3 regions of the Inquilinus ginsengisoli genome follow, and region 3 is predicted to be linked to each of the others. Evidence: riboswitches for the same ligand, from Rfam matches in the RefSeq annotation. Region 3 holds a riboswitch; each other region holds the start of a gene.
What was found. Region 3 has a riboswitch for cobalamin ahead of E9232_RS11060 (CbtB domain-containing protein). Riboswitches for the same ligand answer to the same signal wherever they lie in the genome.
Positions count from the first base shown of each region.

Region 1: another riboswitch for cobalamin. It lies ahead of E9232_RS33545 (GNAT family N-acetyltransferase); the one in region 3 lies ahead of E9232_RS11060 (CbtB domain-containing protein).
Region 2: another riboswitch for cobalamin. It lies ahead of cobU (bifunctional adenosylcobinamide kinase/adenosylcobinamide-phosphate guanylyltransferase); the one in region 3 lies ahead of E9232_RS11060 (CbtB domain-containing protein).

Region 1 is NZ_JAVDPW010000017.1:13,568-19,285, reverse strand. Features, by position in the region: gene thiO (glycine oxidase ThiO) at 1-592, shown strand, start outside; gene thiS (sulfur carrier protein ThiS) at 589-792, shown strand; gene E9232_RS33560 (thiazole synthase) at 822-1,592, shown strand; gene E9232_RS33555 (thiamine phosphate synthase) at 1,589-2,203, shown strand; gene dapF (diaminopimelate epimerase) at 2,285-3,133, opposite strand; cobalamin riboswitch at 3,229-3,429, shown strand; gene E9232_RS33545 (GNAT family N-acetyltransferase) at 3,532-4,113, shown strand; gene ffh (signal recognition particle protein) at 4,279-5,676, shown strand.
Region 2 is NZ_JAVDPW010000006.1:532,781-538,498, forward strand. Features, by position in the region: gene E9232_RS19545 (sugar ABC transporter substrate-binding protein) at 1-921, shown strand, start outside; gene E9232_RS19550 (sugar ABC transporter ATP-binding protein) at 1,087-2,583, shown strand; gene E9232_RS19555 (ABC transporter permease) at 2,604-3,641, shown strand; cobalamin riboswitch at 3,683-3,897, shown strand; gene cobU (bifunctional adenosylcobinamide kinase/adenosylcobinamide-phosphate guanylyltransferase) at 4,020-4,544, shown strand; gene cobW (cobalamin biosynthesis protein CobW) at 4,555-5,583, shown strand; gene cobN (cobaltochelatase subunit CobN) at 5,583-5,718, shown strand, end outside.
Region 3 is NZ_JAVDPW010000003.1:717,597-723,314, reverse strand. Features, by position in the region: gene E9232_RS11080 (YdcF family protein) at 1-70, opposite strand, end outside; gene E9232_RS11075 (YcjX family GTP-binding protein) at 220-1,593, shown strand; gene E9232_RS11070 (TIGR01620 family protein) at 1,590-2,615, shown strand; gene E9232_RS11065 (hypothetical protein) at 2,630-3,073, opposite strand; cobalamin riboswitch at 3,191-3,420, shown strand; gene E9232_RS11060 (CbtB domain-containing protein) at 3,585-3,776, shown strand; gene E9232_RS11055 (CbtA family protein) at 3,787-4,515, shown strand; gene E9232_RS11050 (metal ABC transporter substrate-binding protein) at 4,701-5,597, opposite strand; gene E9232_RS11045 (metal ABC transporter permease) at 5,624-5,718, opposite strand, start outside.

The DNA.
Region 1 (5,718 bases), on a different contig from region 3:
CACCGATCGCGGCCGGGCGACCGGCGTGGTGGTCGCCGGCACGGTCCGGCCGGCAGATGTGGTGGTGCTGGCGGCCGGGGCCTGGTCCGGCGGCATCGCCGGCATACCGCGCGAGGCGCTGCCGCCGGTGCGGCCGGTCAAGGGCCAGATGCTGGCGCTGCAGATGGACCCGGCGGCGCCGCTGCTGCGCCACGTGCTGTGGGCCGGCAAGGCCTATCTGGTGCCGCGCCTCGACGGCCGCCTGATCATCGGCGCCACGGTGGAGGAGCGCGGCTTCGACACCACCGTCACCGCCGGCGGAATGCTGTCGCTGCTCGACGCCGCCTGGCGGGTGCTGCCGGGGATCGAGGAACTGCCGGTGGTCGAAAGCTGGGCCGGCCTCAGGCCCGGCAGCCGCGACGACGCACCGATCCTGGGCCCGTCGGCGGTCGAGGGGCTGGTGCTCGCCACCGGCCACCACCGCAACGGCATCCTGCTGCTGCCGGCGACGGTCGAGGCGATGGCCGGCCTCATCCTGGAGGGCCGGCTGCCGGCGGCGGCCGAGCCGTTCCGCATCGACCGATTCACCCGGGTCGCGGAGGCGGCGCAATGAACGTGGTCGTGAACGGCGAGGTCGAAGCCGTCATCGGAATCAGCATCCTCGACCTGCTGCTGGCCAAGGGCATCGACCCGGCGGCGCGCGGCACGGCGGTGGCGCTGAACGACGCCGTACTGCCGCGGGCGCGCTGGCCGGAGCGGCAGCTGGCGGCCGGCGACCGGGTCGAGATCGTCCGCCCATTTCAGGGCGGTTAGGGGCCAGGGCGGCTGAGGAGAAAATGGATATGCAGGATCCCCTGATCATTGCCGGCGTGGCGCTGCAGTCGCGCCTCCTGATCGGCACCGCCGGCTATCCCAACCGGCAGCTGATGCTTGAGTCGATCGAGGCGTCGGGGGCGGAGATCGTCACCGCCTCGATCCGCCGCATCAGCCTGGAAGGCTATGCCGAAAGCCTGGTCGACCTGGTCGGCGACCGCTGGCGCCTGCTGCCCAACACCGCCGGCTGCATGACCAGGCGGGATGCGGTGCTGACGGCGCAGCTGGCGCGCGAGGCGCTGGGCACCAACTGGCTGAAGCTGGAGCTGATCGGCGACCGCGAGACCCAGTATCCCGACGTCGCCCAGCTGGTCGAGGCGGCGGATGAGCTGGTGCGCGACGGCTTCGTGGTGCTGCCCTACTGCAACGACGACCTCGTCACCTGCCTACGGCTGGCCGATGCCGGCTGCGCTGCGGTGATGCCGCTGGGCTCGCCGATCGGCTCCGGCCTCGGCGTCTCCAACCCGCATGCGATCGAGATGATCTGCAACCGCCTGTCGGTGCCGGTGGTGCTCGACGCCGGCATCGGCACCGCCTCGGACGCGGCGCTGGCGATGGAGCTGGGCTGTTCCGCCGTGCTGCTGTCGACCGCCATCGCCAAGGCGCGCGACCCGCTGCGCATGGCCCGGGCGATGCGGGCGGGGGTCGAGGGCGGGCGGTTGGCCGCGCTGGCCGGACGCATCCCCAAGCGCCACCTCGCCGACCCCTCCAGCCCGCAGCTCGGCCTGATCGGGACGTGACCAGGCTGCCGGCGCCGGCGCTGCTGCTGATCACCGACCGCAGCCAGTCGGCCCGGCCGCTCGAAGGGGTGGTGGCGGATGCGCTGGCCGTCGGCTGCCGTTGGGTCAGTGTGCGCGAGAAGGACCTGCCGGAGGCGGAGCGGCGCGCCTTGCTGCGCCGGATCTCGGCTTTGGCGCAGCCGGTTGGAGCTATCGTCACAGTCCATGCCGACCTGGAGGCGGCGGCCGAGGCCGATGGGCTGCATCTCGCGGCCGGCGGAGACCCGGGTGCCGCACGGCATCGGCTCGGGCCGTCCGCGCTGATCGGCGCCTCCTGCCACTCCGGGGCGGAGGTCGCGGCCGCAATTGCGGCCGGCGCCGACTACGTCACCCTGGGGCCCGTGGCGCCGACGGCGAGCAAGCCGGGCTATGTCCCTGCGCTGTCACCCCCCGAGGCCGGGGCCATCGCCCGCCGCCATCCCGGACGGGTGATCGCGCTCGGCGGCGTCGAACCGGATCTGGCGGCAGGGCTCCTGGCCACCGGATTCGCCGGCATTGCGGTGATGGGCAGCGTCATGCGCGCGCCGGCGCCAGGGGCGGCGATCGCGGCGCTGCTGGCGGCCCTTCAGTAGGTTGGGTTCGCCTCGGCGAACCCAACATCTCGCCACTGCTCTGATGATCGTTGGGTTCGCCTTGCGAACCCAACCTATGGGCTACGCGTCTTTCGGTGCGTCCAGCAGGTCGCGCGACAGGATGCCGGCGAAGCTGGTCTCGGCCGGGCCGGTCATCAGCACATGGCCGTCGCTCTCGCGCCACTCGATCAGCAGGTCGCCGCCGTCCAGCACCACGAAGACGGTACGGTCCGCCAGGCCGCGGCGGATGGCGGCGACGGCGCCGGCGCAGGCGCCGCTGCCGCAGGCCTGGGTGACGCCGACCCCGCGCTCCCACACCCGGTAGCGCAGCCGGTCGCGGCCCAGCACCTGGACCACGCCGATATTGGCGCGCTCGGGGAACAGCGGGTCGTGCTCCAGCACCGGGCCGACGCCGTCGATCTGCACCGCCTCGGCGTCGGGCACGAAGAAGATGGCGTGCGGGTTGCCCATCGACACGCCCACCGGGTCCGACAGCGCGCCGGACGACACCGGCAAATGCAGCGTGTCGGCCTCATGCGCCAGCGGGATGTCCTGCCAGCCCAGCCGGGCCGGGCCCATGTCGACGGTGACGCCGCCGGGTGCCGTGCGACATTCCAGCAGGCCGGCGCGGGTCTCGACCGCCAGCGTCTCGGCGCCGGTGTCGGCCATGACCAGCGCGGCGACGCAGCGCGTGCCGTTGCCGCAGGCACCGGATTCGGTGCCGTCGGCGTTCAGGATGCGCATGAACACATCGGCGCCCGGCGTCTGCGTCGGCTCGATCACCAGCAGCTGGTCGAAGCCGACGCCGCGGTGCCGGTTGGCGATGCGGCGGGCCTGGTCGGGATGGATCGTGATCGGCCGCTCGCGCGCGTCCAGCACCACGAAGTCGTTGCCCAGCCCATGCATCTTCCAGAACGGCAGCCCGTCCATCGCCCACTCCCAAGTCTCTCCCCCTCCATATGGCATCATCGCGGCCATGGGTGCGAGGCCTAAGGCCTGCGTGATCGACAGGGCGGGGGCCGCCGGGTAGCATGGCGGCCGACGGTGCCCCGGGAGACCGGGGTGAAAAAGGGAAGCCGGTCACTCCCCAATTTGGGGTCATGCCGGCGCTGCCCCCGCAACTGTAGGCGGCGAGTCTGTACCCGAAGCCACCGGAGCCGGTCCGGGAAGGGGGTGCGAGGCGGCGACCCGCGAGCCAGGAGACCTGCCGTCGAAGGATTGCGTGTGACCGGGCGGGGTGTCCCCGGGCGGCGAGCTGGCGTCAGGGCGAGGTCCGCCCATGCCCCGGCCCCTCCCGAACCCCTTGGGAAGGTGGGAGAGGCTCTGTGATGTGCGACCTGAGCGTGCGGCCGCTGGTGGCCGCGGATGTGCCGATGCTGCTCGACATGCTGCGCGAGCTGGCGGCCCACACCGGCCAGTCCGCGGCGATCACGGCGCAGCGCGCCGATCTCGACGAGGCGCTGGCCGAGGTGCCGCCGCGCTTTCGCGGCCTGATCGCCGAGGATGGCAGCGGCGTGGTCGGCTATCTCAGCTACACCATCGACTATTCGATCTGGGCGGGCGGCGACTTCATCCGCGTCGACGACGTCTATGTCCGCGAGCGGGCGCGCAGCCAGGGCGTCGGCCGGCAGTTGATGCGGGCGCTGGCCGACAAGGGCGTGTCCCAGGACATGCGGGTGCGCTGGGAGATGGATCCCGTCAACCACGGCGCGCGCCGCTTCTACGACGCGATCGGCGCGGTGCCGCGGGACAAGACGATCTGGAACTGGTCGGTGGCGGCGATGGAGGCGTTCCTCGACCGCGTCGACCCGGTGCCGGTCGAGGGCGCCGTCCCTTCCGAGGCCGGCCGCGGCCTGCCGGGCGAGGACGGCTTCATCCTGGTGCTGCGCCGGGACGACGGGCAGCGGTAGGGAAGGGGTCGCTGGCCGCTTTGGTTGACTCCGGCGCGTCCCCCGCCTAAAAGACCCACCGTTGCGGGATTGGCCCGCAGCGAGACCCCAAGGGGTGCCGCCAGTTCGCGAGTGTCGCGCACTGGCGTTTTTCCGTTTGGGATCGCGGGATTCGTAAGGGCGATCATGTTCGAAGGACTGAGCGGCCGTCTCGGCGACATCTTCGACCGGCTTCGCAAGCGCGGCGCGCTGTCGGAGGCCGATGTCGGCGCCGCCCTGCGCGAGGTGCGCGTGGCGCTGCTCGAGGCCGACGTCGCCCTGCCGGTGGTCAAGGACTTCATCGACAAGGCGCGCGAGCGCGCGGTCGGTCATGAGGTGCTGCGGTCGGTCACGCCGGGCCAGCAGGTCATCAAGATCGTCCATGACTGCCTGATCGAGATGCTGGGCGGCACGCCCGGCGAGATGCCCGACATCAACGCCCCGACCCCGATCAACCTGATCGCCGTGCCGCCGGTGCCGGTGCTGATGGTCGGCCTGCAGGGCTCGGGCAAGACCACCACCACCGGCAAGCTGGCCCTGCGCCTGAAGGACCGCGACAACCGCAAGGTCCTGATGGCGTCGCTGGACACCCGGCGCCCGGCGGCGCAGGAGCAGCTGAAGATCCTCGGCGAGCAGATCGGCGTCACCACCCTGCCGATCGTGCCGGGGCAGGAGCCGCTGGCCATCGCCCGCCGCGCGCTGGAGCGCGGCCGCCTCGAAGGCTTCGACGTCGTCCTGCTCGACACTGCCGGCCGCCTCGCCATCGACGAGGAGCTGATGGCTGAGGTGGTCGCCATCCGCGACGCCACCAAGCCGACCGAGACCCTGCTGGTGGCCGACGCCATGACCGGACAGGACGCGGTCAACGTCGCCCGCACCTTCCATGAGCGGGTCGGCGTCACCGGCATCGTCCTGACCCGGGTCGACGGCGACAGCCGCGGCGGCGCCGCCCTGTCGATGCGCGCCGTCACCGGCCAGCCGATCAAGCTGATCGGCACGGGCGAGAAGATGGACGCGCTTGAGCTGTTCCATCCCGACCGCATCGCCAACCGCATCCTCGGCATGGGCGACGTCGTCAGCCTGGTCGAGCGGGCGTCGCAGACGATCGAGAAGGAAGACGCCGAGAAGCTCGCCGCTAAGATCCAGAAGGGCGAGTTCGATCTCGAGGACCTCGCCTCCCAGCTGCGCCAGATGCGCAAGATGGGCGGCTTGCAGGGCCTGATGGGCATGCTGCCCGGGGTCGGCAAGATCAAGGACCAGATGAAGACCGCCGGCCTGGACGACAAGATGATCAAGCGGCAGGAGGCGATCATCTCGTCGATGACGCCGGTCGAGCGCCGCAACCCCAAGATCATCCACGCCAAGCGCAAGATCCGCATCGCCGCCGGCTCCGGCAGCACGGTGCAGGATGTCAACAAGCTGCTGAAACAGCATCAGCAGATGGCGGACATGATGAAGCGGATGAAGAAGCTGGGGAAGGCCGGGATGATGCGCGGCATGCCCAAGCTGCCGCCAGGCATGCTGCCGCCCGGCTTCAAGATGTAGGGGCGGCCGCACTTCGTCCGGCCACCCCCGTGCAAAACGATA
Region 2 (5,718 bases), on a different contig from region 3:
GCCGAGGCGGCCGAGGCCGTCGGCCGGTCGGAGAAGCCGCTGAAGGCAGCCTTCTCGAATGCCGGCCTGCAGGCGACGTGGTGCGCCCAGGGCAAGCAGGCCGCGGAATTCTGGGGCAAGCTGTTCAACGTCGAGATCACCTGGTTCGACGGCGAGCTCGCGGCGCCGAAGCAGCGCGGCGCGATCGACAACATGGCCTCCCAGAAATGGGACTTCGTGGCGATCCAGGCCTTCGGCATCGGCACGCTGACCCAGCCGGTGCAGAAGATGATTGACGCCGGCATCCCGGTGATCGACATGGACACGCTGATCGCGCCGCTGGAGCAGATCAACGTCCACTCCTTCCTGGCCCCCGACAACGAGTTCATGGGCGCCGCCGTGACCCAGGCGCTGTGCACCGCCATCAAGGGCGAGGGCACCATCATCATGACCCAGGGCGCGCTTGGCCACACCGGGGCGCAGGGCAGGGCCCGCGGCTTCGACTCGGTGGTCAAGCAGTACCCGAAGATCGAGGTGCTCAACACCGATCCGGGCGACTGGGACGTGTCGAAGGTGGCCCGGATCTGGGAGACCCACCTGACCAAGTATCCGAAGATCAGCGCCGCCTTCTTCCACAACGACGACATGGCGCTGGCCGCCTACAACGTGATGAAGGCGCACAACCGCACCGACATCCTGATCGGCGGCGTCGACGCCATGCCACCGGCGATCCAGGCGGTCTCGGAAGGCCGCATGTTCGCGACCGTGCGCAACCCGTCCTGCCGCATCCATGGCGGCGCCGTGGTGGCGGGGGTCGCGGCCGTGACCGGCGGTGAGAAGACCGGCGAAGGCATCCCGAAATCGGTCGTCACCGACGGTCCCGTGGTCACCAAGGCCAACGCCGCCGGCATGCAGTGGATGCAGGATCACTTCCTGATCTGATCGCAGCCGATCGGTCGTGAAAGGATCGTCATTGCGAGCGCAGCGAAGCAATCCATGGGGCAGCCCGCATCGGCGCCATGGATTGCTTCGTCGGCTTCGCCTCCTCGCAATGACGATGGAGGCGGGCGTCCGGAAGACGTCTCGAAGAATGGACAGGCCCGCGCCATGACCCAGACTCCGTTGCTCGAGCTGAGCGGCATCTCGAAGTCGTTCGGCGGCGTCCGGGCGCTGCGGGAGGTCGACTTCACGCTCGAGGCCGGCGAGATCCATGGCCTCGTCGGCGAGAACGGCGCCGGCAAGTCGACGCTGATGAAGATCATCGCCGGCGTGCATGCCGACTATGACGGGCAGATGCGGATCGAGGGGCGGGCCGTCCGCTTCCGCTCGGCCCGCGACGCGGCCGCCGCCGGGGTAGGCATGGTGCATCAGGAGTTGAGCATCGTGCCGGACCTCAGCGTCGCCGAGAACGTGTTCCTCGGCACCCAGCCGGTCGGCCGCTTCGGCATCGTCGACTGGGCCGGGATGCGCAAGGCGGCGGGCGAGCAGATCCGCCGGCTGGGCATCGACGTCGACCCGCGCACGCCAGCCGGGGCGCTGCCGATCGGGCTGCAGCAGCTGATCGAGATCGCCCGGGTGCTGTTCTCCGGCGCCCGCATCATCATCCTGGACGAGCCGACCTCGGCGCTGTCGCCGCCGGAGATCGAGCGCCTGTTCGGCGTGCTGCGGCGGCTGCGCGAGGAGGGCCGCAGCTTCGTCTTCATCTCGCATTTCCTCGACGACATCCTGAAGGTGTCCGACGCCGTCACCGTGTTCCGCAACGGCCGCCGCATCCTCAGCGCCCGCGCCGCCGAGACCGACAAGGCGGCGCTGATCGAGCACATGATCGGCGCCGGCCACGGCGAGCTGGAGGAAAGCTACACCGGCGAGATCCGGCTCGACTCCAAGCCCGGCGCCCCGGTGGTGCTGGCGGCGGAAGGACTGTCGGCCGACCGCTTCTACAACGACATCTCGCTGGAGGTGCGGGCGGGCGAGGTGCTGGGCATCTACGGCTTCATGGGCTGCGGCCAGCTGGAGCTGGCGCGCACCCTGTTCGGCAAGCTGCAGCCCGACCAGGGCCGGATCCGGGTCGCCGGCCGGGCCGTGCGGCTGCGCAGCACCGCCGTCGCCCGCCGCGCCGGCATCGCCTTCGTGCCGGAAAGCCGGCGGGCGATGCTGTTCCACCACGAGCCGATCTACAAGAACACCTCGATCGCCATCCTGGACCGGGTGTCGCGCTGGCTGCTGAGCCCGGAGTCGGAGCGGCGCATCGCCCGCGAGCGGGTCGAGGAGCTGCGCATCCGCACCCCGCATGTCGACGCGCATCTCGGCGCCCTGTCCGGCGGCAACCAGCAGAAGGTCGCCCTGGCGAAGTGGCTGACCTTCACGCCCAAGGTGCTGATCTTGAGCGAGCCGACCCGCGGCATGGATGTCGGCGCCAAGGAGGATGTGGTCCGGATCGTGCGCGGCCTGCGCGACCGGGGCATCGGCGTGGTGGTGGTGTCGGCCGAGCCGGAGACGGTGCTGTCGCTCGCCGACCGCATCCTGGTGATGCGCAAGGGCGGCATCACCCGCGAATTCGCCGGCGGCATGGTCAGCAAGGACCGCCTGCTCGAGGCGGCATGATGGTGGAGCAGGGGAATCGCATGGACGCGTCAGCCAAACCGCCGGTCCGCGGCACCGCCTCCCGGCTCGGCGGGATGCTGGGCGGGCAGCTGCGCAACATCGCGCCGTTCATCACCCTGATCATCCTGGTCGGCTTCTTCAGCATCGCCAGCCCGTCCTTCCTGACGGTCGACAATTTCAGCAACATCCTGAACCAGATCTCGGTGACGGCGGTGATCGCCGTCGGCCTGACCTTCGTGATCCTGTGCGCCGAGATCGACCTGTCGGTGGCCAGCATCGCCAACGCCACCGGCATCATCGTCGCCTTCCTGACCGCGCAGGAAACCTACGTCACCATCGCCAACGTGCCGCTGCCGGGCTGGCTGGCGATCGTGATCGCGCTCGCCGGCTGCGCCCTGCTGGGCCTGGTCAACGCGGTGGGGGTGACGCGGATCGGCATCCCGTCCTTCATCATGACCCTGGCCATGATGCAGATCGGCGCGGGGATCTGCGCCATGCTGGTGCGCGGCCAGATCGCCTATGCCGTGCCGCCGCTGGTGGTCACCCTGGGCTCCGGCTCGATCGGCGGCATCCCATGGATCGTGATCGTGGCCGCCATCATGCTGCTGGCCGGGCACCTGGTGCTGACCTACACGCGCTTCGGCCGCTACGTCTACATGGTGGGCGGCAACCGCGAGGCGGCGGAGTATTCCGGCGTCAACGTCCGGGTCATCGTCGGCGCGGTGATGGTGATCTCGGCCGTCTGCTCCGGCATCGCCGGCATGCTCGGCGTCGCCTATTTCGGCAGCGCCCAGCAGAACGAGTTCGACACCTTCCTGCTCGACGCCATCGCCGCGGTGGTGGTCGGCGGCACCAGCCTGTTCGGCGGCCGCGGCGGCATCGGCAACACCATCATCGGGCTGTTCATCCTGGGCGTGCTGAACAACGGGCTGGACCACGTCAACATCGACAGCTTCCTGAAGATCCTGATCCGCGGCCTGATCCTGCTCGCGGCCCTGGTGATCAACGTCTACGCCCAGCGGCTGCGCTCCGCCGGCGACACCGGCAAGGCGTCGTGACGCTTCGGCGCCGTTGACCCCCTTGCCCGCGCCTCCTACTGTGCGGCCATCGCGCAGCTGGTTCCCCAAGGGCGGACGCCCGAGGGGATGAAAAGGGAACGCGGGACGGTCTATCCTTTCAGGAGGCCTGATCCGCGGCTGCCCCCGCAACTGTAGGCGGCGAGCCCAACTCCGACAGCCACTGGCCGATGGCCGGGAAGGCGGAGGCAGGCGACGACCCGCGAGCCAGGAGACCTGCCGGCGAGGCGATGCGTGCGAACCGCCGGGCGGGGTGAACCGGTGGCGCGGGATGCATGGCGCCTTCCGGGCACCGTCTCCGGCGTCCGATTGCCCTGGCCGGCCGACCGGAAGGGCGAGGCGTGCAGCATCGAGCTATCAGTGGCTAGTCTGCCGGCAGCGACGCTGGTGCTGGGCGGCGCCCGTTCGGGCAAGAGCCGCCATGCCGAGGCGCTGGTCGAGAGCCAGCCCGGCGACTGCATCTATCTCGCCACCGCCGAGGCCTGGGACGCCGAGATGGTCGAGCGCATCTCCCGCCACCAGGAACAGCGCGGCTCGCGCTGGCGCACGGTCGAGGCGCCGCTGGAGCTGGTCGAGACCCTGGACAAGGTCGCCGGCCCCGGCCACGCCGTGCTGGTCGACTGCCTGACGCTGTGGCTGTCCAACCTCATGCATGCCGACCGCGACATCGCTGATGAGACCGACCGGCTGGTGCGCTGGCTGGCGGCGCCGGCCGGCCCCGTGGTGCTGGTCTCGAACGAGGTCGGGCTCGGCATCGTCCCCGACAACGCCCTGGCCCGCGCCTTCCGCGACCATGCCGGGCGCCTGCACCAGGCCGTGGCGGCCGTGGTTCCCTCCGTCGTCTTCGTCGCCGCCGGCCTTCCCCTAACCCTGAAATCCGCCTGAGAGAGACCGCATGCCCGCCAAGATCCCCGCCACCGTCATCACCGGCTTCCTCGGCGCCGGCAAGACCACGCTGATCCGCCACCTGCTGCAGACCGCGAATGGCCGCCGGCTGGCCCTGATCATCAACGAGTTCGGCGATGTCGGGGTCGATGGCGACCTGCTGCGCAGCTGCGGCGACGCCACCTGCCGCGAGGAGGATGTGGTGGAGCTGGCCAATGGCTGCATCTGCTGCACCGTGGCCGACGACTTCATCCCGACCATCGAGAAGCTGCTGAACCGCGCCGAGCCGCCGGACCACATCGTGATCGAGACCAGCGGCCTGGCCCTGCCGAAGCCGCTGGTCAAGGCGTTCGGCTGGCCCGAGATCCGCACTCGGGTCACGGTCGACGGCGTCATCACCGTGATCGACGGCGCCGCCATGTCCGAGGGCCGCTTCGCGCTGGACGAGGAGGCGCTGGCCGCCCAGCGCGCGGCCGACGAGGGGCTGGACCATGACAACCCGCTGGAGGAGCTGTTCGAGGACCAGCTCGCCTGCGCCGACATGGTGATCCTGAACAAGACCGACCTGCTGGATGAGGCCGGGCTAGCGACGGTGTCCGCCGAGCTGGCCGCGCAGCTGCGCCCGGGGGTCAAGGTGGTCAAGGCCCGCCACGGCGCGATCGACGCCGCGGTGCTGCTGGGCCTCGGCTCCGCGGCCGAGGACGATCTGGCGGCGCGCCCCTCGCATCACGATGCCGAGGACGAGCACGACCACGATGATTTCGAGAGCTTCCATGTCGATCTCGGCGCCGTGACCGACCCCGACGCCCTGACGCGCAAGCTGAAGCCGGTGATCGAGGCGCATGACATCCTGCGGCTGAAGGGCTTCGCCGCGGTCGAGGGCAAGCCGATGCGCCTGGTGGTCCAGGCGGTGGGCGGCCGGATCCAGCATTACTACGACCGCCCGTGGCGCGCCGACGAGGCCCGCGGCACCACCCTGGTGGTGATCGGCGAACGCGGCCTCGACCGCGCCGCCATCACCGCATCGCTCGCGGCCTGATGCATCTCCTCGCCACCCAGCCGGGCAGCGTCGCCGACGGGTCGGAGGCGGTCGATCTCGGCCAGAGTCCGGGCGACATCGTCGTCCTGACCGCGGCCGACACCGAACTCGCCTGCCTGTCGGCGGCGCGGTCCG
Region 3 (5,718 bases):
ACAGCGCCAGGAGCACCAGGCCGAGCGGCTGCACGAAGAACCAGATCAGTTTGGACAGGAAGAAGAACACCGCTCACCCGCCGGGCGTGGGGCCCAGGAATGGCGGATCGCGGCCGAAGATGCAACCCATCGGCCCATGCGCGGGTTGACGCGGAGACGAGGCGTCCGCACATGGGCTACTCTGTCTGACTCGGGCCGACCGGAGCACACCGCCCCTTCATGGAGCTGTTTTCGACCGACCTCTTCGATCGCGCCGGCGAGTTGTTCGACCGCCGCATCCGCCTTGGCGTGACCGGCCTGAGCCGGGCCGGCAAATCGGTGTTCATCGCCGCGCTGGTGCATGGGCTGACCGACCCGCGGCGGTTCGGGCTGCTCGACGCCGTGGCCGAGGACAGGCTGCGCGCCGCGCTGCTGCGGCCGCAGCCGCACCTGGAACTGCCGCGCTTCGCCTATGAGGAGGCGGTGGCGCGGCTGACCGGCGCCGGCGGGCACCCCGACTGGCCGGCCAGCACCCGCAACGTGGCGGAACTACGCCTGTCCCTGCGCTTCGCCCCCAAGAGCGGGCTGCGCAGCCTGCTGGGCGACCAGCTGCTGCATCTCGACATCTTCGACTATCCCGGCGAATGGCTGATCGACCTGCCGCTGCTGCAGCGCGACTACGCCTCCTGGGCCGAGGAGACGCTGGCCCTGGCCGCATCAGGGGTGCGGGCGCCGCTGTCGCAGGGCTGGCGCGAGGCGATCGCCGCCCTCGACCCCGCCGGGCCGGCCAGGGAGACCGACGCCATCGAGGTCGCCCGGCTGTACACCGACTATCTCCGCAGCTGCCGCACCCATGCCATTCCGCTGAGCCGGCTGCAGCCGGGGCGGTTCCTGCTACCGGGCGACCTCGAAGGCTCGCCCGCCCTCACCTTCTGCCCGCTGCCGCGGCCGCGCGAGACGCCGCGCGGGTCGCTGTGGCGGCTGATGGAGGAGCGGTTCGAGGGCTACAAGGCCAAGGTGATCAGCCCGTTCTTCCGCGACCATTTCAGCCGGCTCGACCGCCAGATCGTGCTGGTCGACCTCCTGTCGCACCTCGCCGCCGGGCCGGAGAGCCTGGAGGATCTCGGCCGCGCCATGGACGACATCCTGGGCTGCTTCCGGACCGGCGGCGTCAACTGGCTGTGGCCGTTCGAGACCCGGGTGCGCAAGGTGCTGTTCGCGGCGACCAAGGCCGACCACCTGCCGCGCGAGGGGCATGAGCCGCTGGTCGGGCTGATGGACGAGCTGCTGCAGCAGAGCGTGCGCCGCACCGCCTTCCAGGGCGCCACCGCGCGGTCGATGGCGATCGCCTCGCTGCGCGCCACCCGCGAGGTCGACGTCAAGCACGAGGGCGAGACTTTGCGCTGCGTCGCCGGGACGATCGAGCCGGGCGGCAAGCCGGTCGCCGCCTTCCCCGGGGCGCTGCCGCGCAGCCTGCGCGAGGCCCGTGGCGGCGGCCGCTTCGGCGCCCAGCGCTTCCTGCCGCCGGCCGATCTCGGCGCCGACGGCCAGCCCTGGCCGCACATCCGGCTGGACGGGGCGCTGCAGTTCCTGATCGGGGAAGACCTGGCATGACCCGGCCGCCATTGATTCTCGACGAACTGCCCGAGGCGGAGGGGCGGCAGACGCCAGCCCCGGCCGTGTTCCGGCTCGACCAGGCCGAGGCGGTGGCGGTCGAGGACGACCCGGTCCCGGCCGCGCCGGAAGCCTCCGATCCCGGCCTGTACCGCCGCCGCAGCCCGGGCAGCGTCGCCCTGCGCATCGCCTTCGGGGCGCTGACCGGCCTGGTGGGCCTGGGCATCGGCCTGTGGATCGAGCGCCTGGTCACCGACCTCTTGAGCCAGGGCGGGCCGCTGCAGGCGGCGACGCTGGTGCTGCTCGGCATCGCCGGGATCGGCATCCTGGTCTGGGCCGGCTGGGAGCTGCTGGCGCTGCGTCGGCTGGGCCGGGTCGAGGCGATCCGCAGCCTGGCCCGGGCCGCAGCCAGCGGCGATGCGGCCGCGGCCGAGGCGGTGGTGGCGCGCTTCCGCGGCCTGCACGGCAGCGGTCCGGCCGCCGACGGCATCGCCCGGCTGGAGCGCGAGCGCGACGAGCTGCGCGACCCTGCCGACCTGATCGCGCTGCTGGAGATCCACGCCCAGCGCCCGATCGACGCCGCCTGCCGCGCCACCATCGCGGCCACGGCGCGGCGTACCGCGCTGATCACCACGGTCACGCCCTTCGCCGTGGTCGACATGATCGTGTCCGGCGCGCTGAACCTGCGGATGATCCGGCGGATCGCCGAGATCCAGGGCTTCCGGCCCGGCCTGTTCGCCACGCTGTCGCTGATCCGGCGGGTGGCGACCACGCTGCTGATCGCCGGCGGGGTCGAGGCCGCCAACGACTATCTCGGCGATTTCCTGGGCGCCGGCCTGCTGCGCTCCTTCGGCCGCCGCGCCGGCGAGGGCGCGATCAACGGCATCCTCAGCGTGCGCATCGGCCTGGCCGCGATGAAGGTGTGCCGCCCCCTGCCCTATCTGCGCGACCACCCACCCGGCACCATGAGCCTGGCCAAGGCGATCTTCGGCGCCGAGACGGGGCCGAAGGGCAAGGACTAGGCACCCGCGGGGCGTCACTCCGATAGACGAATGCCATTCTCCTGGCACCAAACCTGAAGAGCTTCCTCGACGGTGCGCTCTTCGTAATCGTGCCAGCGATCGAGCGCGCCCCGCGATTCCAGCAGCCGCTTGAACTGCCCATACGCGCCCTTTCGCCGGAATATGTCCTCGACCGTGTCGAGGTCGCCGGGCAGCTCGCGATCGACGAAGCGCAGGACCAGGTCCCGGCCGAGATCGAGTTCGTTCTTGTGCGGAATGGCAAGGTAGCGATCGGAGGTCTCCACGTCGTCCGGAGCCACGTCCTCCTCCATGATGTCGGCAAAGTCCGAGACCAGGTGGATTTTCCCGGTGTCGAGCGAGACATAGGCCTTGTTCTCGCCGAAGCCGCCGGTGCTGACGAACTCATAGGCAAGTCGCAATTCGGTGCGATCGATCGTGACCGGGTCTTTCGATGCCATCGGGCGCTCTCCTCGACCAGGGGACCGTGCCACCGGATTGCCACGCTCCCGCGGCGCTCCGCAATGACGATGTCACGCGGGAGGCCCTGGGATGACTTGCCGCACCCGGCGGAATGACGTATCGGTTTCCGTGATGGTGCCCCGAGGACGACCTCCGAGGGGATTAAAAGGGAACACGGTGCGGACGACCCAATCAGGGGCCTAGACCGTGGCTGCCCCCGCAACTGTAAGCGGAGAGTCTGCCGCCATCGACGACCACTGGGCCACCGGGCGACCGGAGGCTTGGGAAGGTCGGCGGCAGACCACGACCCGCGAGCCAGGAGACCTGCCATCATCGTAGGGGTTCCATTGACCGGGCGGGGTGCCCGGAGGCGGAGATGATGGTGTCCAGGATCGTCTCATGGCGACGCGTCGCCGGCCCTGCCGCGTGCAGGCCGGGGCAACGCGTGCCCATGCCTTCGGCCGACGCGGCCCGTTTCACCATTGAACGCAAGGCATAGGAGACAGGGACATGACGTCCAACCCGTCCATCACCATCGGTACCGGCGCCAAGGCAGCGCCGCGCAGCCGCACCGCCGTCCCCGCCCTGCTCGCCGCCCTGTTGGGGGTGGTGCTGGTCTGGGGCGTCGGCTTCTCGCATGCCGAGGCCTTCCACAACGCCGCGCACGACACCCGGCATTCGAACGCGTTCCCCTGCCACTGAGGAGTCGGCAATGGCCGCGTTCCGCAGCTTCTTCCTGGTGGCAGCGCTGGCCGGGCTGATCGCCGGCGCCTTCATCACCATCGTCCACCAGTTCGGCACGGTGCCGATCATCCTGCATGCCGAGGTGTTCGAGAAGGCCGGCGAGGACGCCGCCGCCCCCGCCATGTCGATGGCCGCGCCCGCCGCGACCACGGCGGCCGCCGAGCACGATCATGAGCACGGGGCCGCGGCCTGGGAGCCGCAGGACGGCTTCGAGCGCACCGCCTACACGCTGCTGGCCGACGTGCTGACCGGCATTGGCTTCGCCCTGCTGCTGGTCGCGGCCTATGCCGTGCATGGCGGCGAGATCGACTGGCGCCGTGGCCTGTTCTGGGGCCTGGCCGGCTTCGCCACCTTCACCCTGGCGCCCGGCCTGGGCCTGCCGCCGGAGGTGCCCGGCACCGAGGCGGCGCCGCTGTTCGACCGCCAGGTCTGGTGGGTGGCCACGGCGCTGGCGACCGGCGGCGGGCTGGCGCTGATCTTCCTGACCCGCAGCGCCCTGTGGAGCCTGGCCGGCATCGTCCTGCTGGTGCTGCCGCACGCCTATGGCGCGCCGCAGCCGGCCGAGTTCAAGTCGGTGGCGCCGGAATCCCTGACCCATGACTTCATCGTCGCGGCGGTGATCACCAGCCTGCTGTTCTGGGCCGTGCTGGGGTCGCTGACCGGCTTGTTGTACCAACGCTTCCGGCCGGCGGCATAACCGCCGAACCTCATATCGGCTGTCTGAATTCCTGACCTGTCATCCCGTGCGCGCTGCGGCACGCAGTGCTGCGGCGCAGACACGGGATCTCGGCACGACCTCGAAGAGATCCCGGGTCAGCAGCGCATCACTTCGTGCTGCGCGGCGCCCGGGATGACGACGAGTCGATGTTTGCGGGATTGGTATCAGTTCTGCTTCATGCCGCCGACCAGCGTTGTGATGTTATACCGAAACATCTTCGCATAAGTCGAAGCCGGGCCGTCCTCGGTCGACAGCGCCTCGGCATAGAGCTCGCCGCCCATCTGCGCGCCGGAGGCCTTGGCCACCTGCTGCACCAGCCGGGGGTCGGTCGCGTTCTCGATGAACACCGCCTTGATGTGCTCGTGCTTGATCTGGTCGATCAGCTTGGCCACGTCGCCGGCCGAGGCCTCGCTCTCGGTGGAGAAGCCGACCGGGGCCCGGAACTCGATGCCGTAGGCGGCGCCGAGATAGCCGAAGGCGTCATGGCTGGTGATGACCTTGCGCTTGGCCTCGGGGATGGTCGCGACCTCGCGCCGGGCCCAGCCGTCGAGGTCCTTCAGCTCGGCCTCGTATTTGGCGCCGTTGGCCTGGTAGGCCGCGGCATGGGCCGGGTCGGCGGCCGCCAGCGCCTTGGTCACGTTCTGGGCATAGACCACGCCGTTCGCCGCGCTGTTCCAGGCATGCGGGTCGGTGATCTCCTTGCCGTCATCCTCCATCCGGCGGGTGACGATGCCGTCCGAGGCGACGATGATCTTGCCCTTGTAGCCCGAGGCGGTGATCAGCCGGTCCATCCAGCCTTCGAGGTCGAGGCCGCTGACGATGACCACGTCGGCCTTGGCCAGGGCCTGGGCGTCCTGCGGCGTCGGCTCGTAGACATGCGGGTCGCCGTTGGGGCCGACCAGGCTGCGGACCGCGACGGTGTCGCCGCCGACCTGGTGGACGATGTCGGCCAGCACGGTGAAGCTGGCGACGACGTTGAGCGTCTTGTCCTGCGCCCAGGCGGGCAGCGCGCAGGCAGCAAGAGACAGGCCCAGAAGGCCGGCACGAAACAGGGTCTTCATGCAATGGCTCCGATTAGGACACGAGGTCAGCGCGCGTAATGCGCGGTCGGCAGGTATCGGGCCCGCAGGCTGTCATGCGTCCCGAAGATCAACGACAGCACGTAGAGCGCCCCGGCCGTCA